DNA from 3 places in the Mesorhizobium sp. M0998 genome. Region 3 is predicted to be linked to each of the others. Evidence: riboswitches for the same ligand, from Rfam matches in the RefSeq annotation. Region 3 holds a riboswitch; each other region holds the start of a gene.
What was found. A riboswitch is a leader RNA that binds a small molecule or an ion and turns the genes downstream of it on or off. The one in region 3 is predicted to bind cobalamin.

Region 1 (9,946 bases), on a different contig from region 3:
GAATATCGTGGTCGCAATTGGGGTGGTAATGGTTTGGCGGGATTTGCTGACGCGAGAAAACGGTGTCGCTGCCGCCGCCGCAAACCTTCCTCGATGAAATCGCCGCCACTGCAGCCCTTTTCGCCTGCTTCACACCAATTGCAGGCGTAGGTTTCAGGATTCACGCCGTTTTTGCCGGTGGCGCAATACGGCGTCGGAAAATTACCCACATTGAACTGACCTTGAACATCGGCAAAGGCGATGCAGGCCTTCTTCCCTGTCTTGAACCAGCAACTGATCGCGTGCAGTCATCCGGATAAGCCGCCACGCCGGAGGCCAAGCTGACTTGGTGACACACGAACGCATTATTGTCTTCCGGTCTGGCGGCAACAGTCTCAGCAGGACGGCAAAGCTGACCGGCTGCAGCGAAGCGCAGGTGAAGCGCGCCGGGCTCGACATCAGAAGGAAAGCGGGAAGCAGGAAATGTTGTCGCAAAAGTTGAGTTCTGCGAGGTGCAAAAGTCAGTTGCAAATCGTCGCGACAGAGGCTCGGCAGCTCCCCGAAGTAGCCATTTCAGATTGCTTGCAGGTGCGGATAAAGTCCTTTATGCATCGGCACATGATCAAGTCCGCGCTCATCGCTGCAATCTATTATGCGACGCTTCCATAAGGAGCGGCGCGTTTCGATCATGCCTTGAAACAAGCCGCCGTCAGGCGGCTTTGTTCATTGAGAGGACCCCCTGGCGGCAATACCAGGAGGATTCCCTATGGCACTTCCCGATTTATCAACCGGTCATTCCAAACCATATTCGGCGGCTTTGAAGACGCTCATTGAGCGCGGCTATGTAAATCAAGGGACCGACCTGCCGGGTGTCGATGCCGCCTTTGAAGCAGGCATCGTACCCGCTTACGCTGGTTTCGATGCGACGGCTGACAGTCTTCATGTCGGCCATCTTCTTCTGATCATGGCGCTTCGTCATCTTCAGCAGACTGGCCATAAACCCATCGTTCTCATTGGGGGTGGGACCACCCGCATCGGCGATCCCAGCTTCCGTTCGGACGCGCGGCCGATGCTGACGGACGAGCGGATCGCCGCCAACATTGAAGGGATCAGAAAGGTCTTTGGCCGTCTCCTTGTCTTCGGATACGGCCCGACGGATGCCGTGATGGTGAACAATGCCGACTGGCTGGACAGCATTCGTTGGATCGACATGCTGAGAGACGTTGGCAGGCATTTCTCCGTCAATCGGATGCTCTCTTTCGACAGTGTGAAGTCGCGGCTGGAAAAGCAGGAGAATCTGAGCTTCTTAGAATTCAACTACATGATCCTCCAAGCGTTCGACTTCCTTGAGCTAACCCGCCGGACCGGTTGCCGTTTGCAGATGGGTGGAGCCGACCAGTGGGGGAACATCATCAATGGCATCGACTTGATACGGCGGACGGATGGAAAGGAAGTCTTCGGAGTGACTACGCCGCTTCTGAAGACTCCTTCAGGTGTCAAGATGGGTAAGACGGCTGCCGGAGCTGTGTGGCTCAACGAAGATCGCCTTTCGCCATACGATTACTGGCAATTCTGGCGTAACACGGAAGACGCTGATGTCGTTCGGTTTCTGAAGCTTTTCACCGATCTGCCGATGAACGAGATCGAGCGATTTGGACAGGCTGAAGGAACCGAGCTAAACGCCGTCAAAGAACGTCTCGCCAACGAAGCTACGGCCCTGGCACATGGAACTAACGCCGCCAAACAGGCGGAGGCCACGGCTAGCCAAGCATTTGGGCAGGGCGAAGCCGCAGAGGGGCTACCGACGCTTCATCTAAATGACGCCGAGGGGTTGGCCGGAGTAGCCCTTGTGGATTTGCTGGTACGCGCCGGATTGACCTCCTCCAAAGGGGAAGCGCGAAGGGCGATCTCGGGACGAGGTGTGCGGATCAACGGCAACGTTGTCGAGGTTGATACAATGATATCTTCCCAAGACCTCCCGATCCGGCTTTCGCTCGGCCGGAAGCGCCACACTGTTGTAAAGTAGGGTTTCAGCAAATGCTGTCGCAGAAATTCTGCCCGCTTAGCGGATATTGCAGACATTCGCGTCGAGTTCCCTGAGGAATGTCGAGAGACACTCCTCAGGGGGTAGTTAAGGCCGCCAAGTTTTCTGGGTTAGCAGGCGCGCCACTGTGGCAGCTTGGCTTGTATGGCGAGGCCATGGTTGAGTGAGGCGAACCAAATCCAGCCCCGCGGTCGATCCCGAAGCTTCCCACAATGGCGAAGAGAACATCTTCACTGGTTCCTTTTCAGCACAAGACCTTCCGTTCGCTATGGTCGGCTGCACTCATTTCGAACCTTGGCACCCTAGTGGAAGGTGCGGCGGCAGCTTGGCTGATGACGAGCATCGCCACCTCCCATGGAATGGTGGCGCTCGTCCAGTCATCGACCACCCTCCCCTACATGATCTTCTCGCTCGCGGCGGGAGCGCTCGCGGACAAGTTTGACCGTCGCCGGATCATGTTGACTGCGCAACTGCTGATGGTCTGCGTATCCGCCTTCCTGGCGTTCCTGACCTATGCGGGGAATGACACCCTGGACCCTTCTGGGTCTCACCTTCCTAGTCGGCTGTGGTTGGGCATTGCACAATCCCTCTTGGCAAGCCTCCATGGGAGATATCCTGCCTCGCGAACACCTGCCAAGCGGGGTGCGCTCAACGGCATGAGCTACAATCTCATGCGCAGCATCGGGCCGGCGATTGGCGGCATAATCGTGGCCACAGCCGGTGCGGCCTTCGCGTTCCTCTTCAACGTCCTTTGCTACTTCGCTCTGATCGCTGCGCTGTTGCGATGGAAAGCCGAACGGGCACGACAAGCGCTGCCGCGGGAGGCTTTCGGCAGTGCGATGGCGGCGGGCTTCCGTTACGTGCTCTTGTCGCCGAACCTTCTCAAGGTGATGTGCCGGAGTTTCATTTTCGGCCTCACCGCCGTTGTCATTTTGGCTCTCCTGCCGTTGGTCGCTCGCGAACAGATCAAAGGGACCGCAGTCACCTACGGCGTGATGCTCGGCTTCTTCGGCCTGGGAGCGATTTGCGGCGCGCTCCTCATCGGGCGGTCCGAGAAGTTCTCTCCAACGAATGGGTCATTCGCGGTGCGTTCTTTGTATTGGCGATCAGCTGCTTCTTTCGGGCATGGAGCGAGCACGTTGGGCTGAGCTGTCTCAACCTCATGCCAGCCGGTGCGGCCTGGATTCAATCATTCTCGCTGTTTAACGTCACAGTGCAGCTTTCGGCGCCGCGGTGGGTGGTTGGACGCGCCCTCTCTCTATCAGACGGCCACATACGGCGGCATGGCGGCGGGAAGCTGGCTTTGGGGCGAACTGGCGGATGTCCAAGGTGTTTCGGGAGCCTTGCTCGTCCGCCAGCTGGTTTTTGTCATTGGGGGACTGATGGGCATCCTTCTGCGTCAGCCCGATTTTGAAACGCTCAATCTGGATCCGACCAACAAGTTCAGCGAACCGACGCTGCAACTTGACCTGCGGCCACGAAGCGGTCCGATCATGGTGATGGTCGACTATCGTGTCGATCAGAGAGATCCAGACTCGCCCACAATAATTATCTCAATTTCAGCAGTAATTTTTGATCGCCCATTCGTGCTGTGTACCAGCCCTGTGTCTTGCGCAAGTGGTCACGAACGGCTGCCGGAGCCTCGAAGACGCCCTAAAAACACATGCTGCGATTTTTGAACACGCTTGACGATTAGATTAATTCATCCACAATGCGTGTGTTGAACACGCGAGGTGAGTTATGAACATGAAAGAGCTTAGGGTTCGACTGGGCATGACTCAAAAAGATTTGGCAGAGCAGATGGCAACGACGCAACAGACTGTGGCCCGTTGGGAAACAGGCAAAACGCAGTTGAACGTCGAGCAGATCAAGGACCTTTGTCTCACGTTGAAATGCACGGTCGAGGAGCTGCTGGGCTGGAAGATTGATGTCGAGGAGTGGCGCACGAGCCCGTTTGCAATTGCCGATGCCGAAACGCGATACGGCACGCTCAGAATCAAGACGACTGTTGGCAGCCGCCAATATCCTATTGATGAAAAGGCGCGTGAATCGATTTTACGTCAGTTGAAGGAACTTCATAATCTTCGTAGAAATAACACAAGCAGACCATGGCTGTATTGTTGGAGCCTTGACAACAAGATACTCTTGATAAATCCGCAATATGTCCGCACCATTGAGCTTATCGGTGAAGATGTAGAGGAGATGCCAGAGTATTATCATCCAGAAATCTATCGGGCTTTGGATGACTGGGATAAGGGTGAGGTTTCAGGAAAGCTGAAGAAAGAATGCGATGCCATCATCGCAGAGATGGGTGATCAGGAAGCCGTGCGCATGGCCTCCTATGTTCGCGTCACATATGACGGCGGAGAAGATGAGTGGAACTTCTTGGATGAAGAAACCGCTACGACTTTCTTCGGATTGGAAGCTGCGACCTTTGACGTTCCCCAGTGTAGTTTCGCCGAAGTGGAGGAAGAAGGTTACTACCGAGCGCGATACGCCAACCTTGATCGCGTCGCGGTGATGGAGGTTCCAAGCGACCGTTATCACAGATTGACCGCGCCCGAGGAAGCTTAGAACCATCCACGAAGGGCGCATGTTAAATCTCGACCTTGCGTGGTGCGTTTTCAGTACGAGATGACGTTAAGCGTAGGTAGTGGCAGGTAAGAGTGCTCGACCAGACGCTCAACTGCCTCCTCAATATCGCTGCCGATGTGCCGCAGGACACGTCCACGGGAGCGTGGATAGGCGTGAAGTTCCTGCACTCCACGGTCCGCTCTCCCATCGCCGGTGTGTGCCCGACGCCATCTTGTGGACGAGCTTGGCCGCCTGCACCCGGTTGTATTCCGGCTTGCGGTCCGCCTGGGCGGTCCGCCGCGATGGCTATCTCCATGTCAATCGGCGCCGAACTTTGACTGCCCGCTGCTTTTGATGAATTTGGCGAGGTCCCGCGCATAATCACTCTTGGTCTTCTCCTTGAGGCCCTGTGTCGCGAACTTGTGGTCCAGCAGGGCAAACAGGTCCAAGTCCCCTTCCGCCTGTGGCGCCGGCTTGCCCTCACCGCCCTCGGCTTCCCAATTGGGGACCGCTTCTGCGCGCTGCACCGTGGCGATTGTCCGCCCAAGACGCATCACAAGATCGAACGCCAAACCGTGCGCGTGCACGACGATTTGCCGCTCAGGCCTCATTTGGACAGGACTTGAGCTGGCCCGGTGGTTTGAGCCGGGTTACCTTGAGCCGGTGGGCTGCGAACAAGCAGTTCGAGACATTGGCCTCGATCACTTCGCAACACGCCGCTGCGCCTGGCCTCGGTGTGCTCCCCCGAAATCGTTGTGTCATATCACCGAGGGCATCACGGCCAACAGCTTCCACATGGGCAACAGCCTCGCCATTGAGCCGAATATGGTCGCGAGCAGATCACCAACGAAGCGGTCGGAACCTCGGAGCCGAAGTTCGACGCCGAGGTGGTTCGCATGATGCGCTAAGCAGCACCACGGCGCTTGCCGGTATGTTTGCTGCCGGCAGCCGACGAACTCCTATCCTCCTGGACAAGGGCGCCGTGCGTCATTGCTTTGATTTACCGGCCGCTCAAGGCTTCCACAGTTTTCGCTTTCGAGGCGACCTTTGGAACATGCCAACGGAAATTTAACATAACGACATAAACATTTCTTTATGCGGCGTTGACAAAGAAGCGAACTGCTGTAATTGTCTCCCGCGTCGTGGTTCTCCGTACGGCGCTGCCGCAGCGGAGCTAAGAGGGAAGCCGGTGCGATGCCGGCGCTGCCCCCGCAACTGTTAGCGGCGAGCCAACCCCACTCATGTCACTGAGGCGAATAGCCTTGGGAAGACGGGTAGAGGCTATGACCCCGCGAGCCAGGAGACCTGCCACGGCGAATTACGTCCACGGGCGGGGTGTCTCGGTGGCCGCTGCAGCCTGGCGTTCGTGCCGGCCTGCTAGCGCCTTCCTTGTCACCGACGCCCCAACCATCGGGGTCTGGCATGACTGTCTCTCAGCAAATTCCTGTAGCAACGCTCGGCGTGCCCCGATTCGGTCGTCGGCGAGAACTGAAATTCGCGCTTGAAAGCTACTGGTCCGGAAAATCGTCCGCTGCCGACCTTCTCACGACCGCGAAGGCGCTCCGTGCCGCTAGCTGGGAGGAGCAGCACGATCGCGGCGTGTCGAAAATCCCGTCGAACGACTTCTCGCTCTACGACCATGTGCTCGACACCGCAGCCATGGTCGGCGCCGTTCCATCCCGTTACGGCTGGAATAGCGGCGAGGTTCCACTTGACATCTACTTCGCAATGGCGCGGGGCAACCAGGGTCAGACGGAGGATTGTCGACACGCTGGTCACCAGCAGGCGGCTCATCGGTCTGATTTAACCGCGATGGAAATGACCAAGTGGTTTGACACCAACTATCACTACATTGTGCCGGAACTCAACGATGATCAGACGTTCGCCCTCTCGTCGACGAAACCGGTCGATTACTTCATCGAGGCTAAAGCTCTCGGCGTTCACACACGCCCAGTCATCCTTGGACCGATCACCTTCCTCAAGCTGGCGAAATCGCCTGCCGAAGGATTCGATCCCATCGCGCTCCTGCCGCGGCTGCTGCCCGTCTACGAGCAACTCCTGCAGAGGCTGAAGCTGTCTGGAGCCGACTGGGTGCAGATCGATGAGCCAGCGCTTGTCCTCGATCTGAACCCGAACGAACGAGCTGCGTTCGAATTCGCCTATGGCCAGCTGTCGAAAGCCGCGCCCGAGCTGAAGATCATGCTGGCTACCTATTTCGGGCCGCTGGGAGACAATCTCGAAACCGCGGTTTCTCTGCCCCTGGCCGGGCTGCATATTGATCTCGTGCGCGCTCCCGAGCAGCTGGAAACGGTGGGTCGGCTCGCACCGAAGGATCTGGTGCTCTCGCTTGGCTTGATCGATGGCCGCAACGTCTGGCGTGCGAACCTGCCCGCCATTCTCGACCGCATCAAACCGATCGTCGCCGGCTGGCCCTTGGACCGCGTCGAGATCGCGCCTTCTTGCTCGATGCTGCATGTGCCGATCGACCTCCGCATGGAGACGGAACTCGACGCGGACATCAGGTCGTGGCTCGCCTTCGCGACCCAGAAGACCGACGAGTTGGTGTTGCTGGCCCAGGCCCTGACTCAAGGCAGGGATGCGGTGGCAGGCGCGTTGAAAGCGTCTGCCGAGGCTGCCGCCACTCGCGTGACATCCACGAAGATCCATGACCCGCTTGTTGAGGGACGGATCGCCAGCATTGACGACAGCATGAAGCGACGAGAGAGCGCTTTTGCCGAGCGCTCCAGAGTCCAGGCCGGCACGCTCGGGCTGCCGCCGTTCCCGACGACGACCATCGGGTCCTTCCCGCAGACGCCGCAGGTACGCAGGGCGCGGGCCGCTCATGCGAAGGGCCAGCTGAGCTATGTCGACTACGAGACCTTCCTGAAGAAGGAGATCGAGGCTGCAATTCGCTGGCAGGAAGAGATCGGGCTGGACGTGCTGGTGCACGGTGAGTTCGAACGAAACGACATGGTACAGTATTTCGGCGAGCAGCTGTCCGGCTTCGCCTTCACCCAGCATGCCTGGGTGCAGAGCTATGGGTCGCGTTACGTGCGCCCCCCCATCATCTTCGGCGACGTATCGAGGCCCAAGCCGATGACGCTGCGCTGGTGGCAATTCGCCCAGTCGCTTACGGAAAACGCTGTGAAGGGAATGCTCACAGGCCCGGTGACCATTCTCAACTGGTCTTTTGTTCGCGACGACGTACCCCGCTCCGAAGCATGCCGCCAGATCGCGCTCGCCATCCGCGACGAGGTGACGGATCTCGAATGGTCCGGCGCAAGGATGATCCAGATCGATGAGGCCGCGTTTCGCGAAGGATTGCCACTGCGCCAGTCTGACTGGAAAGACTATCTCGACTGGGCTGTCGAATGCTTCCGGATCGCTTCAACGGGTGTAAAGGACGCGACTCAAATCCATACCCACATGTGCTACTCGGAGTTCAACGAGATCATCGACGCGATCGCTGAAATGGATGCGGATGTCATTTCGATTGAGACGTCGCGCTCGAAGATGGAACTGCTGGACGCCTTCACGAGCTCCAAATATCCGAACGAAATCGGTCCCGGAGTCTACGACATTCACTCACCACGCGTCCCGGAAGTCGGCGAGATTTCGGATCTCGTCATGCTTGCCCGCGAGCGACTGTCGGATTCCCAACTGTGGGTAAACCCGGACTGTGGCCTCAAAACACGCAAATGGGAGGAGGTCCGCCCTGCCCTGATGAACATGGTCGATGCAGCACGTGCGCTCCGGTAGAAAGTGTAGGCCGGAGGGTTTCCTGGTTGCTCACCATGTGGTGAGTGACCGGCTGCCGCATGTCGGCCGTGAATGTGCCAAAACGCGATCACATCTTTTGAAATAAATCACTCGAGCGAGAATGTGCACTTTCCTTCGGCACGTGTATTAATCGCGCAGGAGTAAAGGGTACCGTTTTCTCCCTGTGACGTGTCGAGTTCGAAGGGGATGTGATTGGCGTCGAGACCGCTCCGGCCATGGGTTATCAGCATGCCAAGTGCACTGTTCTCGATCAGTTCGTAGCGGACTTCTCGGCTCGGTTCATCGAAATGCGCGGGTACATACATGACACGTTCCTTCACTGGCCGCCGGGTTCGCTATTCACCGGTTGACATCCGATGGCAAGCGTTCCAACGCGGCGGCGATCTGGCGCTTCGCTGCTGAGGGCAGAGGCAGGATGGGACGCGGGGGGTCGGCACGGCCAATGTCGAGCAATTCGGCAAGTGCATAGACGACGCGAAGGCTCGAGAACTCCTTGAAGAGGCTCCAGAGCGGCGCAAGCGCGGCATCGATCCGTCGCGCTTCGGCCGCATCGCCCTGCTGCGCCGCTGTGACGATCTTTGTGCAGACCTCGGGCAGGATGCCCGCGAGGACGCTGTACCATGTGTCAGCGCCAGCGATCATGGCCTCTGCAGCGTTCCAGTCGCCGCTGTAGCCGATCGAGAACCCTTCCGGCACAGTGCGCCTCTGGTCGGCCAGATGGCTCTTGATCGCATCGCCCTTGTCTGTCGGATTCTTGATAGCGACGATCCCCCGCACCTTTGCCAGGCGGCTGACGAGTGCTGGGGTGAAACGGAAATGCGTCGTTCCTGGATTGTCGTAGATGACGATCGGAAGGCCACTTTCGCGCGCCACCGTGGAGAAATGTTCGAACACCTCGTCATCAGTGAGCGGGGTGTAAGAGGCGGCGGCAAGCAACCCCGCGGCAGCCCCAAGGGCTTTAGCGTCCTGCGCGAGCCTCACTGCTTCGTCGGTGCGCAGCGCGCCCACACCCACCACGACCGGCATTTGTCCCCCGGTTTCGTCCAAGGTCTCGGCGAGCGCCCGTCGCCGTTCCTCGCGCGTCAGATACATGTATGTGCCGGTGCTGCCGAGAAGACCGATGGAATCGACCTGAGCGGCGCAAAGCCTGGCAATCAGCTTGCGCAGAGCAACGGTATCGACGCGGCCGTCCCGATCGGTCGGCGTGATGGGAAACGCGGAAAGGCCGCTCAGGAATGCCATGGCAAGGCTCCGGGTTTGTACGCGAGCGCAGGACTGGCCGGACCACAGGTCATCACAGGGCGTCCAGAGCCCGCCGCAGGTCGGCGATTAGGTCATCGGCGTCTTCAAGACCCACCGAGAGACGCATGAGGTCCTCGCCGACTCCATCGGCCAGATGCGCATCCTTGCGGATCGGCTGACGAGCACGGGTCAGGCTTGCCGGATGATAGATGAGGCTGTCGGCATCGCCGAGGCTGACAGCCCGGGTGATCAGGTTGAGCCGGTCCATCATCCGCCGCGCGCCCTCGAACCCAGCGTGGAGGCCAAAGGCCAACATGCCCGACCCTT
Region 2 (9,946 bases), on a different contig from region 3:
TTCGCGTTCGACGAAGCCCCACAGCGGCGGCGTCAGCGCGCCGACATCCATCGCCTGCGTCGTCACGTTGAGGATATGCGACATGATGCGGCCGATTTCCGAATAGAGAACTCGGATCAACTGGCCCCGCTTCGGCACCTCGATGCCGAGCAACCGCTCGGCGGCGAGCGCAAAGGCGTGCTCCTGGTTCATCGGCGCGCAATAATCGAGCCGGTCGAGATAGGGCACGGCCTGCAGATAAGTCTTGGCCTCGATCAGCTTTTCCGTGCCGCGATGCAACAGCCCGATATGCGGATCGACGCGATCGACGACTTCGCCGTCAAGCTCCAGCACCAGGCGCAAAACGCCGTGCGCCGCTGGATGTTGCGGGCCAAAATTGATGTTGAAGTTGCGAACGGAGGTTTCAGCCATTTACTGCTTTGCCTTTTCGTCGCCTGGAAGGACGTAATCCGTACCTTCCCACGGAGACAGAAAATCGAAATTGCGGAATTCCTGCTTGAGCTCCACCGGCTCGTAGATGACGCGCTTGGCTTCGTCGTCGTAACGCACCTCGACGAAGCCGGTCAGCGGAAAGTCCTTGCGCAGCGGATGGCCTTCAAAGCCGTAATCGGTCAAAATCCGCCGCAGATCCGGATGGCCTGAAAACAGCACGCCGTAAAGATCGTAGGTCTCGCGCTCGAACCAGTCGGCGCCGGGATAAATCCCGGTGATCGACGGCACCAGCGTCTCTTCGTCGGCTTGGACCTTTATGCGGACGCGGATATTCTGCCTCGGCGACAGCAGATGATAGACCACATCGAAGCGCTTTGCCCGCGACGGATAATCGGCGCCGCAAACGTCAATGATCGAAATGAACTGGCATTTCGGGTCGTCGCGCAGGAAGGTCACCACCTCGATCAGGTCGCGCGGCTCGACCGAGATGGTGAGTTCGCCATAGGCGAACCCCGCCGCGCCGATCCGGCCGATCAGCTTCTCGCCGAGATAGGTCGAGAGGTCATTCAACGCCTGGGTCATGCCGCTCACCGCTCGATCGTGCCGGTGCGGCGGATCTTCTTCTGCAGCAGAAGGATGCCGTAAAGCAGCGCTTCGGCGCTCGGCGGGCAGCCGGGCACGTAGATGTCGACCGGCACGATGCGGTCGCAGCCGCGCACCACCGAATAGGAATAATGATAATAGCCGCCGCCATTGGCGCAGGAGCCCATCGAGATGACGTAGCGCGGCTCCGGCATCTGATCGTAGACCTTGCGCAGCGCCGGCGCCATCTTGTTGGTCAGCGTGCCGGCGACGATCATGATGTCGGACTGGCGCGGGGACGCGCGCGGCGCGACACCGAACCTCTCCGAGTCATAGCGCGGCATCGAAGTATGGATCATCTCGACGGCGCAGCAGGCGAGGCCAAAGGTCATGAACATCAGCGAGCCGCTGCGCGCCCAGGTGATCAGCGCCTCGGTCGAGGTGACGAGAAAGCCCTTGTCGGCGAGCTCGTTGTTGATCTCCAGGAAGAATGGATCGTCGGACCCGACCGGCCTGCCGGTGTTGGGGTCGATGAGGCCCTTGGGCTTCGGCGCGACGAGCGTACCGGAACTGTCGTTCAATCCCATTCCAGCGCTCCTTTTTTCCATTCATAGGCAAAGCCGATGGTCAGCACCGCCAAAAACACCATCATCGACCAGAAACCGAGCATGCCGATCTGACTGAACGACACCGCCCACGGAAACAGGAAGGCCACCTCCAGATCGAAGATGATGAACAGGATCGACACCAGGTAGAAGCGGATGTCGAATTTCATGCGGGCGTCGTCGAACGAGTTGAAGCCGCACTCATAGGCCGAAAGCTTTTCCGGATCGGGGTTGCGATAGGCCACCAGGAAGGGTGCGGCGAGCAGCGCCAGTCCGACGACCAGCGCCACGCCGATGAACAGGACGATGGGCAGGTACGAACTCAACAATGCGTTCATTCTGCAGCTTTCCGTTGCGGCCAATCCACTCTGATTACAGCACCGGACCCACTTGCGGAAGCGTGACAGTTTAACCACTGAACCGTTTTAAGGGGGCTCTATGCTGCAACGCGGCGAGGGTTAGCGCAGCGCTTTCGGCGAAGCAAGTCAAACCTTGTTCAAATCGCGGTGCTGGACGGCATATCCGGGAAAACTGGTCCGATCCGCTCCTGTTTGATTTCCTTCACTTTTTACTCCACTTTTCTCTCCTGACATGGATGCCGCCAAAACCCTGCTAGCATGGCACGGAATCGCAGGTCATTTTCTCTGTCCAAAATCGTCCGGATGCCGCCTTCATGAAGGAAAAAATCTCGCTTGCCATGGCCCGCCGCATTGCGCTGGCGGCACAGGGATTCAATGACCCGCGCCCCACCGGCACGCCTGACCGCCGGCATCTGGCCCGCGTGCTTGCCCGTACCGGCCTGCTGCAGATCGATTCCGTCAGCGCCGTGGTGCGCGCCCACTATATGCCGCTTTATTCGCGGCTTGGCCCTTACAAGCTGGCGTTGCTCGACAACGCCGCCGTCACGCGCAAGCGCATGGTCTTCGAGTATTGGGCGCATGAAGCCTCGTTCTTGCCGGTCGAGACCTATCCGCTGATGCGCTGGCGCATGCAGCGGGCCGAACGCGGCGACGAAATGTACAGCGGACTGGCCAAATGGGGCCGCGAGCACGCCGCCTATATCGAAGACATCTATCGCGAGGTCGCCGAACGAGGCCCGATCGCGGCGTCGGCTTTCGAAGGCCAGAAGGGTTCGGGCGGCTGGTGGGGCTGGAGCCATGCCAAGCATGCCTTCGAGTGGCTGTTCTGGGCCGGCCGCATCACCACGGCGCATCGCCGCGGCTTCGAGCGGTTCTACGATCTGCCGGAGCGCGTGCTGCCGCCGGCGGTACTCGCGCTACCGGTTCCCTGTCCCGAGGATGCTCACCGCGAATTGCTGCGCATCTCGGCCCGCGCCCACGGCATCGCCACGGCAGGCGACCTGCGCGACTATTTCCGCCTCTCGCCCGCCGACATCAAGGGCCGCATCGAGGAGTTGGTCGAGGCCGGCGACCTGTTGCCGGTGAGCGTCGAAGGCTGGAGCAAAACAGCCTATCTCCACAACGACGCCCGTTTGCCGCGCAGGATCGAGGCGCGCGCCTTGCTCGCGCCGTTCGATCCCGTCGTCTTCGAGCGGTCGCGCACCGAGCGCTTGTTCGACTTCCACTACCGCATCGAGATCTACACGCCGGCCGAAAAGCGCCGGTATGGCTATTATGTGCTGCCATTCCTGCTCGGCGACAGCATCGTCGGGCGCGTCGACCTCAGGGCCGACCGTCCGGCCGGCGTATTGCGCGTCCATGCCGCCTATGCGGAGCCCGGCGCCCCGCCACAAACCGCTGCCGAACTCTTCGAGGAATTGAAGCAGATGCAGGGCTGGCTCGGGCTTGAGCGCATCGAGGTGACCGCTGCCGGCGATTTGGGCCGGCCGCTCGCGGACATCGCCGCGCCATAGACGTGCGTTGACACGACTGCCTCCACAAGCCTAAATCGGTTCCAGACGGTCCCCTGCCCGCAACGGCAGGGGCCAAGAGGGAATGCGGTGCGAAATCTCGATTTCAAATCCGCGGCTGTCCCCGCAACTGTAAGCGACGAGCCAAGGCCGAAAACCACTGGGATATTCCCGGGAAGGCGGCACCCAGGCGATGACCCGCGAGCCAGGAGACCTGCCGTCTAGGACCTAAGAATCCGATGGCCTGGCGGGTTTTCCGGGCAAGGAGCCTGATTTGGAACGCGACAGCAGTTTTCCGGCTGAGACAGCGGATTTATTGTCCGGCCATGGTGATTCCCCGGCCGGCGTTACCGTCATCGTCTGCTCGTCCTGCCGTGACGAGACCGGTTCGGACGCTCATCCGCGCGCCGGCGAACTGCTCGCAGAGGACACGCGCCGCGCTGCTTCCAGCGAAAACATCAAAATCCGCGCCGTCGAATGCCTCGGCAATTGCAAGCGCCGGCTCAGCGCGGCCATGCTGCGCGACGGCTGCTGGAGTTACGTCTTCGGTGATCTGACCACGACCAGCGGCGCCGATCTCGTCACCGGGGCAAAGCTGTTCGCCACCTCGACGGATGGGCTCATTCCATGGCGCGGCCGTCCCGATTGCCTGAAGCGCGGCCTGGTTGCCCGCATCCCTCCCCTTGACCTGTTGAAGGACCTGACATGACCGCTGCCTCCCTTTCGCGCGTTCCCTGCACCGTGGTCACCGGCTTTCTCGGCGCCGGCAAGACGACGTTGATCCGCCATTTGCTCGAAAACGCCAAAGGCAAGCGCCTGGCCATCATCGTCAACGAGTTCGGCGACATCGGCATCGACGGCGAGATCCTGAAGGGCTGCGGCATCGACACCTGCCCCGAGGAAAACATCGTCGAGCTGGCCAATGGTTGCATCTGCTGCACCGTCGCCGATGATTTCGTCCCGGCGCTGGACCAGATCCTGTCGCTGACGCCGAGGGTCGACCACATCCTGATCGAGACATCCGGCCTCGCTTTGCCCAAGCCGCTGGTCCAGGCCTTCCAGTGGCCGTCGGTGAAAAGCCGCGTGACGGTGGACGGCGTCATTGCCGTGGTCGACGGACCGGCGCTGGCTGATGGCCGCGTAGCCAACGACATGGACGCCCTGCAGGCGCAGCGGGCGCAGGACGAGACGCTCGACCATGACGATCCGGTCGAGGAAGTGTTCGAAGACCAGCTCGCCTGCGCCGACCTGATCATCCTGTCGAAGAGCGACCTGATGGACGCAGCCGGCTCGGCCCGTGCCAATGCCGTCATCGGCAAGCACGTTGCGCGGGCGGTGAAGATCGTACCGACTTCGCAAGGCAAGGTCGACCCTTCGGTGCTGCTCGGCCTCGGCCTCGCCGTCGAGGACGACATCGAGAACCGCAAGACCCACCACGACGACGAGCTCGACCACGAACATGACGATTTTGACTCGTTCGTCATCGACATCGCATCTGTGTCCAACCCGAACGAGCTCGCACAACGCGTCGCCACGGCGGCGGAGGAAGAAAACGTGTTGCGCGTCAAGGGTTTCGTCGAAGTCGGCGGCAAGCCGATGCGGCTCCTGCTGCAGGCCGTCGGTCCGCGCGTCAACCACTATTACGACCGCGCCTGGACCGCTGAAGACGACCGCCGCTCGCGCCTCGTCGTCATCGGCCTGAAAGGGCTGAACCGCCCGGCCATCGAGCGTATCCTCGCCGGCTGACCCCAGGTACGAGCCGCGATGCACATCCTCACCACCACATCCGCCTCGCTCGACGATCTCGCCGAGCCTGTCGATCTCAGGCAAACGCCTGCGGATGTCGTGGCGCTGTCCTTCACCGACAGCGACCTGGCCGGGCTGGCGGCGGCGTGGAAGGCAGATGCGCACCGCCTGCCGTCGATGCGGCTCGCCGCCTTGCGCGACCTGCGCCATCCGATGTCCGTCGACCTGTGGATCGACAGTGTCGCCCGCCACGCCAAGGTCATTCTGGTCCGCATCCTCGGCGGCTATGACTGGTGGCGCTATGGCTGCGACCAGCTCGCCGCTATCGCGCGAAATCGCGGTATCAAGCTGGCGCTCCTACCGGGCGAGAGCCACGACGAGGATTTGCGACTGATCGAAGGCTCGACGCTGCCGCGCGAGGAGTTGGACGCCCTGCTTGGCTACTTCCGCGAGGGCGGGCCGGCAAATATGACGGCGCTGGTGCAGAGGCTGGCAAGTCTCGCTGGATCGGGTGCGGCGGTAGCCGAACCTGTTAGCGTGCCAAAGGCGGGATTTTACGAGCCGGGACTGGGGGTCGTAGAACGCGGTGTCCCCCTCCCCCTCGAGGGGAGGGCCCGGCCGCAGGCCGGGGGTGGGGTCCTCTCCGAAGCGCGCCTGCACAAAACGTCGAGCACTGCCGTGACGACCCCACCCGGCCCTGCGGGTCCCCTCGAGGGGGAGGGGGACGTCGTGCCAATTCTCTTCTACCGTTCGATGCTGCTCGCGGCCGATGTCGCGCCCATCGACGCGCTTTTCGAAGCCCTGCGCCACCGCGGCATGGCTCCCGTGCCTATGTTCGTCTCCAGCCTCAAGGACCCGGCGTCGCTCGCCTTTGTCGCAACCGCGCTCGCAACCCTGAAGCCTGCCGCCATCATCACCGCCACAGCTTTCGCCTCGGGTGCCGAGCCCGGCGTTGAAACCCTGTTCGACCGCGCCGGCGTGCCCGTGTTCCAGGTCATCGTCGCAACCACCCGCCGCGACATCTGGCAAACCAATCAGCGCGGCCTGGCGCCCGCCGACCTTGCCATGCATGTCGTCCTGCCCGAGCTCGACGGCCGCATCCTGGCCGGCGCCATTTCATTCAAGGGCGAAAGCGAAACCGACCCGGCGCTGGCCTTCCGCGCCTTCGCCAACCGGCCTGAGCCCGACCGCGTGGCGCAAGTGGCGAACCGTGTCGAGGCCTTCGTGCGCCTGCAGCGGTCGCCGCGTGCGGAGCGCAAGCTCGCCATCCTGATCCCCGACTATCCGAGCGCCCCCGGTCGCACCGGCTACGCGGTTGGTCTCGACGTGCCGTCCAGCGTCCTGGCAATGCTGCACGACCTCAGCGAACAGGGCTACGCCGTTGAAAGCATTCCGCAAACACCGCGCGAGTTGCTGGAGACGCTGGAAAAGGGCGGCCATGGGCTGGCATTGAAGGAGTATTTGACCTTCTCGACGGAATTGCCGCCGTCGGCCATCGCTGCGGTGGAAGCCGCATGGGGAAATCCAGAAGATGAGACAGGTTTGTGCGAGGCACCCCCCTCTGTCCTGCCGGATATCTCCCCCTCAAGGGGGGAGATTAGCAGTTCCGCCACCGGCTCTCCCTTAAGGCCCTCGGTAATTGGCGAAAGTAGAGACAACAGCGCAATCTCCCCCCTTGAGGGGGAGATGTCCGGCAGGACAGAGGGGGGCGCGACAGAACGCCAACCTTCGCTGCTGGTCAGCGAAAAACAATTCGCCTTCCGCACAGCCACCTTCGGCAACGTCACCGTGGCACTCGCCCCTGACCGCGGGCGCTCAGCCGACCGCCGCGCCGACTATCACGACCCGACGCTGCCGCCGCGCCATGCGCTGGTCGCCTTTGGGCTCTGGCTGCGCAAGTCGCTCGGCATCCATGCAATTGTCCATGTCGGCGCCCACGGCACGCTGGAGTGGCTGCCCGGCAAGACCGTGGCGCTCAGCGAAAACTGCTTTCCCGAGATAGTCACCGGTCCCCTGCCCGTCATCTATCCCTTCATCGTCTCCAACCCGGGAGAGGCAGCGCAGGCCAAGCGGCGCATTGCCGCCGTCACGCTCGGCCATCTGCCGCCGCCGCTGACCGGCGCCGGGCTGGACGAAAACCAGCACCGGCTTGAACGACTGGTTGACGAATATGCCCAGGCCGACGGGCTCGACCGCCGCCGCCGCGACCGCCTGGCGAAGCTGATCGTCGAGACGGCGGAAAAGACCGGCCTCGCCTCGGAAGCCGGGGTTGCCCAAACCGACGTCCCCGACGAAGCGCTGCGCCGCATCGACGCCTGGCTCTGCGATCTCAAGGATTTCGCCATCAAGGACGGCCTGCACATTTACGGCCGCTCGCCGGAAGGCGAGGCTGATCCGTTGCGGCGGCAAAGCGCGGCAGCTGAAAAAACCGCGCTGCTTGCCGCCCTCGACGGCCGCCACGTCGCTGCCGGTCCGGCCGGTGCGCCGGCGCGTGGCCGGAGCGATGTGCTGCCCACCGGCCGCAATTTGTTTACCGCCGACCCGCGCACCATGCCGACGCCGACCGCCTATGATCTGGGCAAGGTGGCAGCGGAGGAAGTCGTCCGCAGCTACATGCAATCGCATGGCGACTGGCCGCGCTCGCTGGTCATCGACCTCTGGGGCTCGGCCTCGCTGCGCACCGGCGGTGAGGAGATCGCGCAAGGCCTGGCGCTGATGGGCTGCCGGCCGCAATGGGATTCCGCCACCGGCCGCATCACCGGCATAGATGTGCTGCCGCCGGCAACACTCGGCCGTCCGCGCATTGATGTCACCTGGCGCATATCGGGCCTGTTCCGCGACATGTTCCCGACCCAGATCGCGCTGATCGACGCCGCGGCCAACGCGGTGGCGACCCGCGACGAGGACGATTCGGAAAACCCGCTCGCCGCCAGGGCCCGCATCGACGGCAAGATCAGCCCGCGCATTTTCGGCACCTCGCCGGGCACTTACGGCGCGGGCGTCGAGGACTTGTTGTCGAGCGGCGACTGGGCCGCGCGCGAAGAGATCGGCCGCACCTATCTCGCCGCCACCTCGCACGCCTATGGCGGCTCCGAGGGCAAAGGCATTTCGGCGCCCGGCGCGTTCGAGGATCGCCTCGCCGAGGCCGACCTTCTGGTTCATACCGGCGACGACCCCGGCCGCGACATCCTCGAAGGCTCGGCCGACGTCGCCTTCATCGGCGGCTTTTCGGCAGCGCTTGCCGCGCTCGGCAAGAACGCCGACGTGATCGTGCTCGACACCACGGACCCGCAAAAGCCGAAGCCGCGCTCGATCAGTGAGGCCGTATCCCGGGTAGTTCGCGCCCGCGCGGTCAACCCGCGCTTCATCGCCGGCCAGCTGCGGCACGGGCCGCGCGGCGCCTCGGAATTCGCCGAGACGGTCGACCGGCTGGTCGGCTTTGCCGAGACTACCCATGCCATATCGGGCACGCTGATCGAGGCGGTGCACGACGCCTATCTTGGCGACCCCGTGGTGCGCGCCTTCATCCTGCGCGAGAACCCGGCGGCGGCGAAGGTGATCGCCGAGCGTTTGCTGTCGGCACGGCGGCGCGGGCTCTGGCATCCGCTGCGCAATTCGATCGATGGCGATCTCGCCGCACTGATTGCCGAAGCGCAAGCGCTGGGAGTGGCGGCATGAACGCTTTCTCGCTCCGTGGCGCCTGCCCCGCTTTGTCGGCGCCGATGCAAACCGGTGACGGGCTGCTGGTGCGGCTCAATCCGGTCGCTGGAGGACTGTTGCCGAAGTCGTTGATCGGAGCCTGCGAATCCGCCTTGCGCCATGGCAACGGCATCATGGAAGTGACCGCCCGCGGCAGCCTGCAGATCCGCGGCCTGACGCCGGCAAGCGCGCGGCTGCTGGCGATGGAGGTCGATGCGCTCGGCATCGCTGTGCGCACCGGCGTGCCGGTCGAGACCGGCCCGCTGGCCGGGCTCGACCAGGAGGAGATAGCCGACCCGCGCCCGATGGCGGAGCTGATTCGGGCGGCAATTGAGGACGCCGGTGTTACGCAACGCCTTGGCCCGAAGGTTTCGGTGATTGTTGACGGCGGCGGGCAGCTGACAATGGATGCGGTTACGGCCGATGTCAGGCTGGTCGCGGTGCGGGCCGCCGACGGAATTAAGTGGTGGGTATCGCTCGCCGGAGACGTGCAGGGTGCTACGCCGCTGGCGATATCCGAGGAAGATGCGGCTTGTGACATCGCCGTCGCCATTCTCAGGATGGTTGCCGAAAAGGGCCGCGATGCTCATGCACGGGATTTGACGGCGAGGCAGCTGAGATCTCTCGCAAGTTGGCGATCCGTCGCGCCCCCCTCTGTCCTGCCGGACATCTCCCCCTCTAGGGGGGAGATCGGCAGCTTCGCCGGCGGCTTCCCCCCAGCACCTTCGGCGATTGGCGAAAGCGGAGACGAAGGCGCCATCTCCCCCCTAGAGGGGGAGATGTCCGGCAGGACAGAGGGGGGCGCGAAGGATCGCCGGCCCATCGGAATTTTCGATCTGGCAGCCGGCAGTACCTCCCTCGGCATCGGCCTGCCGTTCGGCAGCATACCAGCGCAAAAGCTTATCGATCTCACCGAACACGCCCTCACCCTCGGCACTACCGAAATCCGCCTGGCGCCGGGTCGCGCGCTGCTTTGGCTTGGCCTCTCCCCAGCCGCATGTCTTTCCCTCCA
Region 3 (9,946 bases):
ATCATCATTCGCCCCTTGGCCGTGTGTTAGAACTCCTGCGCATTTTCCTGGATTTTTAGGCTCAGATTTTCAATTCGAACGGCGTGCCTTCGAAAGCATCCGCGCCGCGCCCGATCGCCTGGATCGCTTCGATCATCCGGCCCCTGCGATCGAGCAGTGTGTCGGCGATCGCGATCAGCCGCGGATTGGGCGTCGCCGTGGGCGACAGCCTGCGCAGAGTCTCGGCCAACTCGACCTCGTCGCGCTTCGGCGCCAAGGCTGCCGCGATGATATAGGCCGAGGCGGTCGAGCGGCTGATGCCGGCATAGCAATGCACCACCAGCGGCCGCGAGCGATCCCATTGGCGTGCGAAATCGAGCAGGTTCAAGACATGCTCCTCGCCCGGCATGGTCATGCCCTCCTGCGCCACCGCAATGTCATGCATGACCAGATGCAGATGGTTTTCCCTGGTGATCGAGGCCGGTCGCATCACCTCCGTTCCGGCAGCGAGCAGCGAAAGAAGCCGCCCGGCCCCGGTCTTCGTTACCGTTTCCTCGACTTTGGACAGCGAGCAGACGTGGATCATTGGGTAGTTTCTCCCTTGGCATCATCGTCGCGCCGCGAGGCCCAGCCGGCAAGTGCGGATTCGAGCCGCCGCCATTCTTCATCGGCTCCCGGCAGGCCGGCGCGCAGCACATCCGGACGATCGGCGAAATGCCGAAGCAGGATGCCGCGCTGGCCGAGCACCGAAAACAGGCCGGCGGCGCCCGCCAGCCTGATATAGCGGAACAACGCGGTGCCACCGGCGACAGGCACGCCGAAGCGGCCGAACAGCGTATCGAGCCGCGCGGCATCCTCGGCCAGACGGCGCCGCATCCCGGCCTGCCAGCCGGTATCGGCAAGCGCCCTTATGCCATATTCGAGCGCCGGCCCGGCAACCGCCCATGGCCCGAATTGCGCCTCCAGCCGCTCGACCGTCAGCGCATCGGCCAGTGCAAAGCCAAGCCGCAGGCCGGCCAGGCCGAAGAACTTGCCGAACGAACGCAGCACGACGATGCCGCCCTGGTCGACGTCGCCGGCCAGGCTTTCGCTGCGCGGGCCGACATCCATGAAGGCCTCGTCGACCACCAGCAGCCCACCTCTGGCGCGCAATATCCCGGCAAGTCGAAGCAATCTTTCGCGCTCGACGACGCGCCCGTCCGGGTTGTTGGGATTGACGACGACGGCAAGGTCGGCCGCCGCCAGGGCTTCGAAATCATGGACTTCAGCCGCCGCATGGCCGGCGATCGCCGCTGCCCGCCGATGCTCGGCATAAGTCGGCCCGAGCACCAGCGCCGTGCCCGGGCTGACCAGGGAAGCGACGCGCGGCAACAGGATCTGCGTGCCGGGCGCCGCTGCGACATTCGTCGCCGACGGGGCGCCATAGGCGCTTGCCGCGCGTTCAGCCAAGTCGCGGCTGCGCGCTGTTTCCGGCAATCGCGACAGGGCGGTGGCGGGCAAATCGAAAAGCGGGTAGGAGTGCGGATTGATCCCGGTCGAGAGGTCGACGAAAGGCAGCGGCGCGTGAGGGAAAAGCGCCCTCGCCCGGCCAAGGCTTCCGCCGTGGTCAACTGCCGCCGTCACTCCATCAAGAGACTTCATGCCGATCCTGATCACTTTCCTGTCGCTGGCCATCGAACTTGTACTCGGCTACCCGGCCCGGCTCTTCGATGCCATTGGCCATCCCGTCACCTGGTTCGGCAGGCTGATATCCTTTCTCGACCGCAGGCTCAACCGCGCCACTGATTCCGACGCCGACCGTCGCCGCTGGGGCGTCGTCGCGCTGCTGGTGATCGTGCTGGTGCCGGCCGCCCTCGCCCTCTGGCTCGAAACCTTGCTTTGGAGCATTCCCCTCGGCTGGTTGGTCACCGCAATCCTGGCGACGTCGCTGCTGTCGCAGAAGAGCCTGGCCGAGCATGTCGAAGCGGTCGCCGACGCACTCGACAGCGGCGGACTGGATATAGGCCGCATTGCCGTCTCGCGGATCGTCGGTCGCGACCCGGAAAAGCTCGACAGGGCCGCTGTCTGCCGCGCCGCGATCGAAAGCCTGGCCGAGAATTTCTCCGACGGTGTCGTCGCTCCGGCCTTCTGGCTCGGTATCGGCGGGCTCGCCGGCGGCGTCGCCTACAAGGCCGCCAACACCGCCGATTCGATGATCGGCCATCGCACCCCGCGCCACGAAGCCTTCGGCTGGGCGGCGGCGCGCTTCGACGATTGGATCAATCTGCCGGCGTCGCGGCTGACGGCGCTGCTGATCGTACTCGCCGCTTTTCTGGTCAAGGGCGCCAACGCCAAGGGCGCCTGGCACGCCGTGCGGCGCGATGCGAAAAAACACCGCTCGCCCAACGCCGGCTGGCCGGAAGCAGCGATGGCCGGCGCGCTCGGCCTGGCGCTCGCCGGCCGCCGTTCCTATGACGGCGTCATGGTCGAAGACGCATTGATGGGCGAAGGCGGCCGGCGCGATGATGTCGAGAGCACCGACATCCGACGGGCGCTGAAACTCTACCGCGTCGCCGACTTACTGCTGATCGCGCTGTTCGGCGTGGTCGCGGTGATCGTCATCGCCGCGTGAACGTCCGAATGGGTCGGCAAACCCGACCTACCAGGTAACACGGACTTCCTTTGCGCTCGGATCGGCTTCCACGCCAAACCTTTTGATCGCGTACCCACCGGCAGCTACGGGAGAAGATTTCAATAAGGGTTCGACTACGACAAAAAGTCGTTCAGCGTTTGGCCCATACATGTAAAGGATGCATTCGCCTTCACCAAACAAGTCACCGTCAAACTCGCCGACCGATGCATCCTCGATAGCTTTCTCTAGCCGATCCTCGAGCGCATAAATGGATTCGCGTTCGTCAGCGGCACCAAACTGACCATCATTGAGAATAAGATAGACGATTACCGCCTGGTCCACGAACAATCTCCAGCTTCGCAAGCGACCAGAACTCTATCCCTGAGATCCGGCGGCACTGAAACTCTACCGGATCGCCGATTTTCTGCTGATCGCACTGTTTGGGGTAATCTCGACGGTCGTAATTCTGTTGTGATCTTCGCCCGATCTCAGGCGAAACAAAAACCGCCAAGCGACGGGTCGTTGGAGCCCAATTAGCACCATAGCCAAATTAGTAGCATAGCTGCCGGCACAAAGCAAGAACAAAATAAGGCTACGCCTCAAATAATCGCGTCAGGTCGGCGCCGCCCCTCACCCTTACCATTCCAGGGGCGAGCCGCTTCGTGCGGCTTTCCCTTCTCCCCTTGTGGGAGAAGGTGGCCGCGAAGCGGCCGGATGAGGGGTGTTCCAGCTTGGCACCAACAGCGCCCCGGCCAGCACCTCTCAACCGTCTTTGCGCTGCGCGCCAATCCACCTTCTCCCACAAGGGGAGAAGGAAGAAGAGGCGCCAGCAACACCCCTCAGAACTCGATCCCCTGCTGCGCCTTCACGCCGGCGGAGAAGTGGTGCTTGGTCACGCCCATCTCGGTGACCAGATCGGCCGCCTCGACCAATACCGGTTTGGCGTTGCGGCCGGTGACGACGACATGCAGGCCTTCGCGACGCGCCTTCAGCGCCGCGACCACCTTTTCGAGATCGAGGTAGTCGTAGCGCAGCGCGATGTTCAGCTCGTCGAGCACCACGAGGCTGATCGACGGCTCGGCCATCAGCTCCAGCGCTTTCGCCCAGGCAGCCTCGGCCGCCGCGATGTCGCGCTTCAGGTCCTGTGTCTCCCAGGTAAAGCCTTCGCCCATGGCGTGCCAGACGACACGGTCGCCGAAGGCGGCAAAGGCGTCTTTCTCGCCGGTGTGCCATTTGCCCTTGATGAACTGAACGACGCCGACGCGCTTGCCATAGCCGAGCATCCTGAGCGCCAGCCCAAAGGCGGCCGTGGTCTTGCCCTTGCCCGGTCCGGTGTTGACGATCAGCAGCCCCTTCTTGACCGTCTTGGCCGCGACCTCGGCGTCCTGCACCGCCTTGCGCTTGGCCATCTTGGCGCGGTGGCGTTCCTCGTCCTTGGGATCGATAGTATCAGCCATGTCATTTCACCTTGAGCGGCAGCCCCGCCACCATCAAAAGCACGGTGCCGGCAACAGCCGCGACGTCCTGGTTCAGCCGGCCGGCGGCGTCGCGAAACCGTCTTGCCAGCGCATTGTCCGGCACGATGCCCTGGCCGACCTCGTTGGACACCACGAACCACGGCCCACGCGGCCGCGACAGCACATCGGCCAGCCTCCGGCATTCGGCCTCGACATCATGGTCGGCCAGCATATGGTTGGTCAGCCACAGCGTCAGGCAATCGATCAGCACCGGCTGGCCGTCAGGCAGCGCTCCGATCGCGCCGGCAAGGTCGAGCGGCGCATCGATGGTCGTCCAGCCGGCGCCGCGGCGCGAGCGGTGCAGCGCGATGCGCTGGCGCATCTCGTCGTCATAGGCTTGCGCCGTGGCGATATAGCTCCAAGGCGGCGGGCCGACCGTCACCAGGCTCTCGGCATGCGCGCGCTTGCCGGGGCGCGCCCCGCCGATGACCCGGGGCAGTGCCCCCGCCGCGCGGTCAGGCAAAGCTGTCGCGCAGGCTGGTCGCCGTGCCCGTGAAGCGTCCGCGCACCACGCCGACGACCGCGCCGAGCACCAGCCAGAACACCAGGTTGGTCAGCGTCACCGCCACCACGAACTGGTGGTGCAGGCCTTCCGGGATCGCCGTCTCGAAGCTATCGGGCTGCGGCGCGCCGACAATATGCGGCGCCACGATCAACGCTACGGCAAGGATCGCCAGCGGCAACGATCTGCGGAAGGCGATAAGGCCGAGCCCGGCGGCGGTCGCCACCACTGTTGCCCACCACCAGATCTGGCGTTGGACAAGGTCGGCCGCCGGCATCGCCGGCAGTTCCGGCGGCAGGCCGAGGCCCGGCGCCAGCGTGAACACGGCAAAGCCGGCAAGCCCCCAGAACAGGCCCTGGCGCCAGTTGCCGATGCCGCCGGCGAATTCCGAAACCGCGATCAGGACCAGCGCAAAGCCGATGCCGGTGACGATATTGGCAACGACGCTGAAGCCGAAGCGCTCGAAACCGTCGGCCGGCGCCCAGCCTTCGTCTTCCGCCGGAGCCATTGCTTCAGCCGGTGCCGGCGCGGCGCTGCTCATAGCCGTCGTGCCCGCGGCGTTTTCGGCCGGTGCCGCAGGTGCCGCGGCATGGTCATGGCCGCCGCCGGCCTGTTCGTAGACTTCCGCCTTCAGGATGAGCGGCACCGTGGCATAGGCTTGCATGCAGGCGAGAGCCACGCCGGCCACAAGCCCTGCGATCGCCGCGATGAACACGACGTTGCGAAACAGTGTCATGATGTCAGCCCCTTGTCAGTGGCAGGGAAAGCCCATCGAATGGCGATAGTCGTGCGCGGCATTGTGGACCGCATCGATATGCGAGAAGCCGACAAAGCCCATGACGAAAATGCCGAGGAATGCAGCAAGCGCCAGCTGCATGAGACGCGACTGCGAGGAGGCGGAAGCGCCGAGCGAAACGGAAGCGGTATTCATGTCTTGTCCTTTCGCCCTCCACCCGAGGGCATAGAAGTCAGTTTCCTGTCGCCGGCAGGTCTCCTGGCTCGCGGATCAGCGCCCTTCCCCACCTTCCCGAAGGCGAACCTTCAGTGGCATATGGAGAGGACTACCGCACACAGTTGCGGGGGCAGCCACGGCATTGGGCAAACAATTTCGCCCGCACCGCATTCCCTCTTGGTTCCAAACGGAACCGACGACATCAGCGACTATAGGCAGAATCGCCGCGCCCGGCAAACCAAATTCCGCCGGATCGTGTGGCGAATGCGCCGCCTCGCCAAGTTCGCAGACCGGCGCCGCGATTGACAATTTTCGCAGCCGGGTGTCGGCTGGCGGATGGGGAGGAAGCCGGCATGCAACCCAGCCCGAACAAGCGATTCCCTACAACGGCCTGACGCGGCCCGAGCCGACGCTGCCGTCAAACAGCCTATTGGGACATCGCAGCCTATCAGCGCGATCTCGAGGCCATCTGGTATCGCAACTGGCTGCTCGTCTGCCGCGACGCGAAGCGCTCGCCGATCCGGCCGCCGATATCGACAACATCGTCGCGTTCGGTACCCAGGTGCTGGAGGAGGATGCTGATATCTGCGAGGTCAACCAGATGGGCCTGCGCTCGATGCGCCACAAGGCCGGCGTGCTGATGCCCGAGGAATACGACTTGCACCGCTTCCACAACTGGGTGCGCGAGCGCCATGCGGCGCTCGCACATCAAAGCGATTTGGGCAGATAACGCCAGGTGACGAAGCCGCAGGCCACCGCCAGCAGCCCGAGCGTCGCGAAAACCGCGCCCAGGCCGAAGAACGCCAGCACGCCGGCCAAAGGCTTTCCGGCTGTGGCCTAAAGCAGCCCTGATGCCGACCGGCGCCAACACGACGCAAGGTCCTGCTTCTTTTGACGGTGGCAACCGTGATAGTCGTCTTGCCGGGGCTGAATCAAGACAGCGAGACCATGAGCATCGACACGCCGACCGCAGCCGTTCAGGATCAACCGAAGTCGAAGCGCATCGCCGTTATCGACATTGCACGCGGCATCGCTTTGCTTGCCATGGCGAGCTATCATTTCACCTGGGACGTCGAATTCTTCGGCTACACCGATCCCGGCCTCACCGCCTTCGGCTGGTGGAAAATCTACGCGCGCTGCATCGCCTCGAGCTTCCTGTTCCTGGTCGGCATCAGCCTCTATCTCGCCCATGGCAAAAAAATCCGCTGGACCGGCTTCTGGAAGCGCTTCGCCATGGTTGCCGGGGCAGCGCTCGCAATATCGCTGGTCACCCGCATCGCCACGCCCGACGGCTTCATCTTCTTCGGCATATTGCATGAGATCGCGCTCGCCAGCCTGCTCGGCCTGGCGTTCCTGCGCCTGCCGGCGCTGCTGACGCTGCTTGTCGCCGTATTCGTCGTCGCTGCGCCTTTCTACCTGCGATCCGAAACGTTCGATCATCCGGCTTTGTGGTGGGTCGGCCTGTCGGCGACCAACCCGCGCTCCAACGACTACGTGCCGCTGCTGCCCTGGTTCGGCGCCGTACTTGCCGGCATCGCGGTTACCAAGCTCGCCGCCACCTCCGGCGCGCTGACGCGGCTGTCGGCATTGGCGCCCGGCCGCTGGGCAAATCCGCTGGTCTTCATCGGCCGGCACAGCCTTGCTTTCTATCTGATCCATCAGCCGGTGCTGATCGGCTCGGTCTGGCTGTTTTCGCAATTCATGCCGGCGCAGGCCGAAACCAGGGAGGTGCGTTTTCTGAAATCCTGCCAGATATCCTGCGAGCAGGCACGCGACACCGAGTTCTGCTCCAGCTATTGTGCCTGCATGCTGGACACTCTCCAGGGCGAAGCCTCGCTTGACCGGCTCTACAGCGACGACCAGTCCCCAGAGTGGAAGGCGCATATTGGCGAGCTCGCCGGCACCTGCACCGCCCAAACCGAGGCGGCGGAACCGGGAACGCGCTAATCGAGGGAGGACAATAATGAGCGACAGTCACCCGAAACCCATGCAGCAAAATCCTGGGCAGCCGAAGCTGGGGCACATCCCATGGCCGCCGCTGATCTATATCGCTGCCATCATCGTCAGCGTCGCGCTAGGGCTGTTCTATCCGCTGCCGTGGATCGGCGATCTTCTCGGCGACATCCTGTTCGCCGCCGGCCTTGTGGGGTTGGTGGCGGTTGCCGCGCTCTGGTTCACGGCAATCCGCACCATGATCCGCGCCAAGACGACGCTCAACCCGAACGGCGTGCCTGACCATCTGGTGACCACCGGACCCTTCGCCGTCAGCCGCAACCCGATCTACCTCGCCAACACGCTGCTGCTGGTCAGCCTCGCCTTTGTCACTGGGATCGCCTGGTTCCTGCCGCTGGCAGTCATCGCGGCGTTCCTGACGCAGAAGCTGACGATCGAGAGCGAGGAGAAGGTGCTGACGGCCAAATTCGGCAAGAAATACCGGGACTACGCCAAAAGGGTGCGGCGCTGGATTTGAGCCGAGGCTGACACCGGCTTAGGTGGTGACGCCGAGCTCCACCAGCCGCTCGACGCAGGATTCCTCGGCCTGGTCGAGCTCTGCCAGGGTCTCTTCGAGGTCGCGGCGTTTCTGGCGGAGATCCTCGCGCTTTTCCTCGATGCGCTTGATCATCAGTTTGAGCTGGCCTACCTCGCCGGGCGGCTCCCTGTACATCTGGATGATCTCGCGGATCTCGTTGATCGAGAAGCCGAGTCTTTTTCCCCGCATGATCTGGCGGATGAGATGCCGGTCCGACGGACGGAACAGCCGCGTGCGGCCGCGTCTTACCGGCTGCACCAGCCCTTCGTCCTCATAGAAGCGCAACGTCCGCGTCGACACGTCGAATTCGCGGGTCAGCTCCGTGATCGAATAATATTCCCGCATCGTCACTCCAATGCCCCGGCCACGCCGCGAGTTCCAACTGGCCGGCGCCGCCAGCGCCCAGGCGCGTACCAGAATCGGCGGACAAGGCACCTTTCAAAGCCTCGCATGGCATTTACGTAAAAGTCAATTGAGGTGACGTTCAGCGCACGCCGAACCACCATGTGGCGAGCCCGAGAAAGGCAAAGAAACCGACGACATCGGTGACTGTGGTGACGAAAACCGCCGAAGCCACAGCCGGATCGATCTTGAAGCGGTCGAGCAGCAGCGGGATAAGGATGCCCGCCAGAGCCGCCACGAACATATTGATGATCATCGCAGCCGCAATGATGCCGCCGAGATTGCGATCGTGGAACCAGGCAGCAGCCACGAGGCCGATCAGGATGGCAAAGATGATGCCGTTGATGAAGCCCACCCCGATTTCGCGGCGGATGATGCGGCCGGCATTGTAGATGTCGAGGTCCCTGGTCGCCAGCGCCCGCACCGTGACAGTCATGGTCTGCGAGCCGGCATTGCCGCCCATGCCGGCGACGATCGGCATCAGCACCGCCAGCGCCACGATATGCTCGATGGTGCGGTCGAACAGGCCGATCACCGAGGCCGCCAGGAAAGCCGTCAAAAGATTGACCAGCAGCCACGGCACGCGCGAGCGCGAGGTCGAAAAGATGCTGTCCGAGAGTTCTTCGTCGCCGACGCCGCCCATGCGCAGCAGATCTTCCTCGGCCTCCTGCTGGATGACGTCGACGACGTCGTCGATGGTCAGCACGCCGACCAGCCGCTCGTTCTCGTCGACGACGGCGGCGGACAGAAGATCGTATTGTTCGAATTCGCGTGCCGCCTCCTCCTGGTCCATGGTGGCCGGGATGGCATGCCTAGTCTCATGCATGACCTCTTCGACCTTGACCGAGCGCTTGGTACGCAGGATCTGGTCGAGGTCGATGGCGCCGAGCAGCTTGAAGCTCGGATCGATGACGAAGATCTGGCTGAAACGGTCGGGAAGATTGTTGTCCTCGCGCATGTAGTCGATGGTCTGGCCGATCGTCCAGAACGGCGGCACCGCGACGAACTCGGTCTGCATGCGGCGGCCGGCGGTCTCTTCGGGATAGTCAAGCGAACGCCGCAGCCTGATCCTCTCGGTGAACGGCAGCTGCGACAGGATCTCGTCCTGGTCCTCCTGGTCGAGGTCTTCGAGAATGTAGACCGCGTCATCGGAATCGAGATCCTGCACCGCCTGGGCGATCTGCGCATTGGGCAGACTGTCGACGATGTCGCGGCGGATCGCCTCGTCAACCTCGGTCAGCGCGGAAAAATCGAAATCCTTGCCCAGCAATTCGACCAGCGCGCGTCGCTGTTCCGGGTGCAGGGCCTCGAGCAGGTGGCCGAGTTCCGACTGGTGCAGATCGTCGACTTCGCGCTTCAGCGTCAGCGTATCGCGATCGGCGATCGCGGCACCGATCTGGGCGAGGAACGACGACAGGATGACGCCGTCCTCGTCATAGATGTCGGCGCGGCG

Region 1: linked by a shared signal. The riboswitch ahead of metE (5-methyltetrahydropteroyltriglutamate--homocysteine S-methyltransferase) and the one ahead of NKH59_RS30260 (CbtB domain-containing protein) in region 3 are both predicted to bind cobalamin.
Region 2: linked by a shared signal. The riboswitch ahead of NKH59_RS16325 (DUF1636 family protein) and the one ahead of NKH59_RS30260 (CbtB domain-containing protein) in region 3 are both predicted to bind cobalamin.

What each region holds. Positions count from the first base shown of each region.
Region 1 covers NZ_JAMYND010000048.1:2,022-11,967, forward strand. Annotated here, with positions in the region: gene NKH59_RS28915 (hypothetical protein) at 63-299, shown strand; gene tyrS (tyrosine--tRNA ligase) at 746-2,005, shown strand; partial or broken gene NKH59_RS28925 (MFS transporter) at 2,236-3,702, shown strand; gene NKH59_RS28930 (helix-turn-helix transcriptional regulator) at 3,764-4,597, shown strand; gene NKH59_RS28935 (hypothetical protein) at 4,915-5,169, opposite strand; cobalamin riboswitch at 5,724-5,924, shown strand; gene metE (5-methyltetrahydropteroyltriglutamate--homocysteine S-methyltransferase) at 6,020-8,356, shown strand; gene NKH59_RS28945 (FMN-binding negative transcriptional regulator) at 8,464-8,682, opposite strand; gene NKH59_RS28950 (dihydrodipicolinate synthase family protein) at 8,717-9,619, opposite strand; gene NKH59_RS28955 (trans-sulfuration enzyme family protein) at 9,672-9,946, opposite strand, start outside.
Region 2 covers NZ_JAMYND010000015.1:43,075-53,020, forward strand. Annotated here, with positions in the region: gene NKH59_RS16300 (NADH-quinone oxidoreductase subunit D) at 1-411, opposite strand, end outside; gene NKH59_RS16305 (NADH-quinone oxidoreductase subunit C) at 412-1,014, opposite strand; gene NKH59_RS16310 (NuoB/complex I 20 kDa subunit family protein) at 1,020-1,601, opposite strand; gene NKH59_RS16315 (NADH-quinone oxidoreductase subunit A) at 1,592-1,957, opposite strand; gene NKH59_RS16320 (winged helix-turn-helix domain-containing protein) at 2,293-3,492, shown strand; cobalamin riboswitch at 3,522-3,725, shown strand; gene NKH59_RS16325 (DUF1636 family protein) at 3,764-4,198, shown strand; gene cobW (cobalamin biosynthesis protein CobW) at 4,195-5,235, shown strand; gene NKH59_RS16335 (cobaltochelatase subunit CobN) at 5,254-8,913, shown strand; gene cobG (precorrin-3B synthase) at 8,910-9,946, shown strand, end outside.
Region 3 covers NZ_JAMYND010000056.1:4,802-14,747, reverse strand. Annotated here, with positions in the region: gene NKH59_RS30295 (tyrosine phosphatase family protein) at 62-565, opposite strand; gene cobD (threonine-phosphate decarboxylase CobD) at 562-1,620, opposite strand; gene cbiB (adenosylcobinamide-phosphate synthase CbiB) at 1,619-2,590, shown strand; gene NKH59_RS30280 (hypothetical protein) at 2,618-2,932, opposite strand; gene cobO (cob(I)yrinic acid a,c-diamide adenosyltransferase) at 3,430-4,047, opposite strand; gene cobU (bifunctional adenosylcobinamide kinase/adenosylcobinamide-phosphate guanylyltransferase) at 4,049-4,570, opposite strand; gene NKH59_RS30265 (CbtA family protein) at 4,563-5,345, opposite strand; gene NKH59_RS30260 (CbtB domain-containing protein) at 5,361-5,540, opposite strand; cobalamin riboswitch at 5,577-5,774, opposite strand; gene NKH59_RS30255 (SRPBCC family protein) at 5,884-6,291, shown strand; gene NKH59_RS30250 (heparan-alpha-glucosaminide N-acetyltransferase) at 6,510-7,508, shown strand; gene NKH59_RS30245 (methyltransferase family protein) at 7,525-8,031, shown strand; gene NKH59_RS30240 (MerR family transcriptional regulator) at 8,050-8,436, opposite strand; gene mgtE (magnesium transporter) at 8,576-9,946, opposite strand, start outside.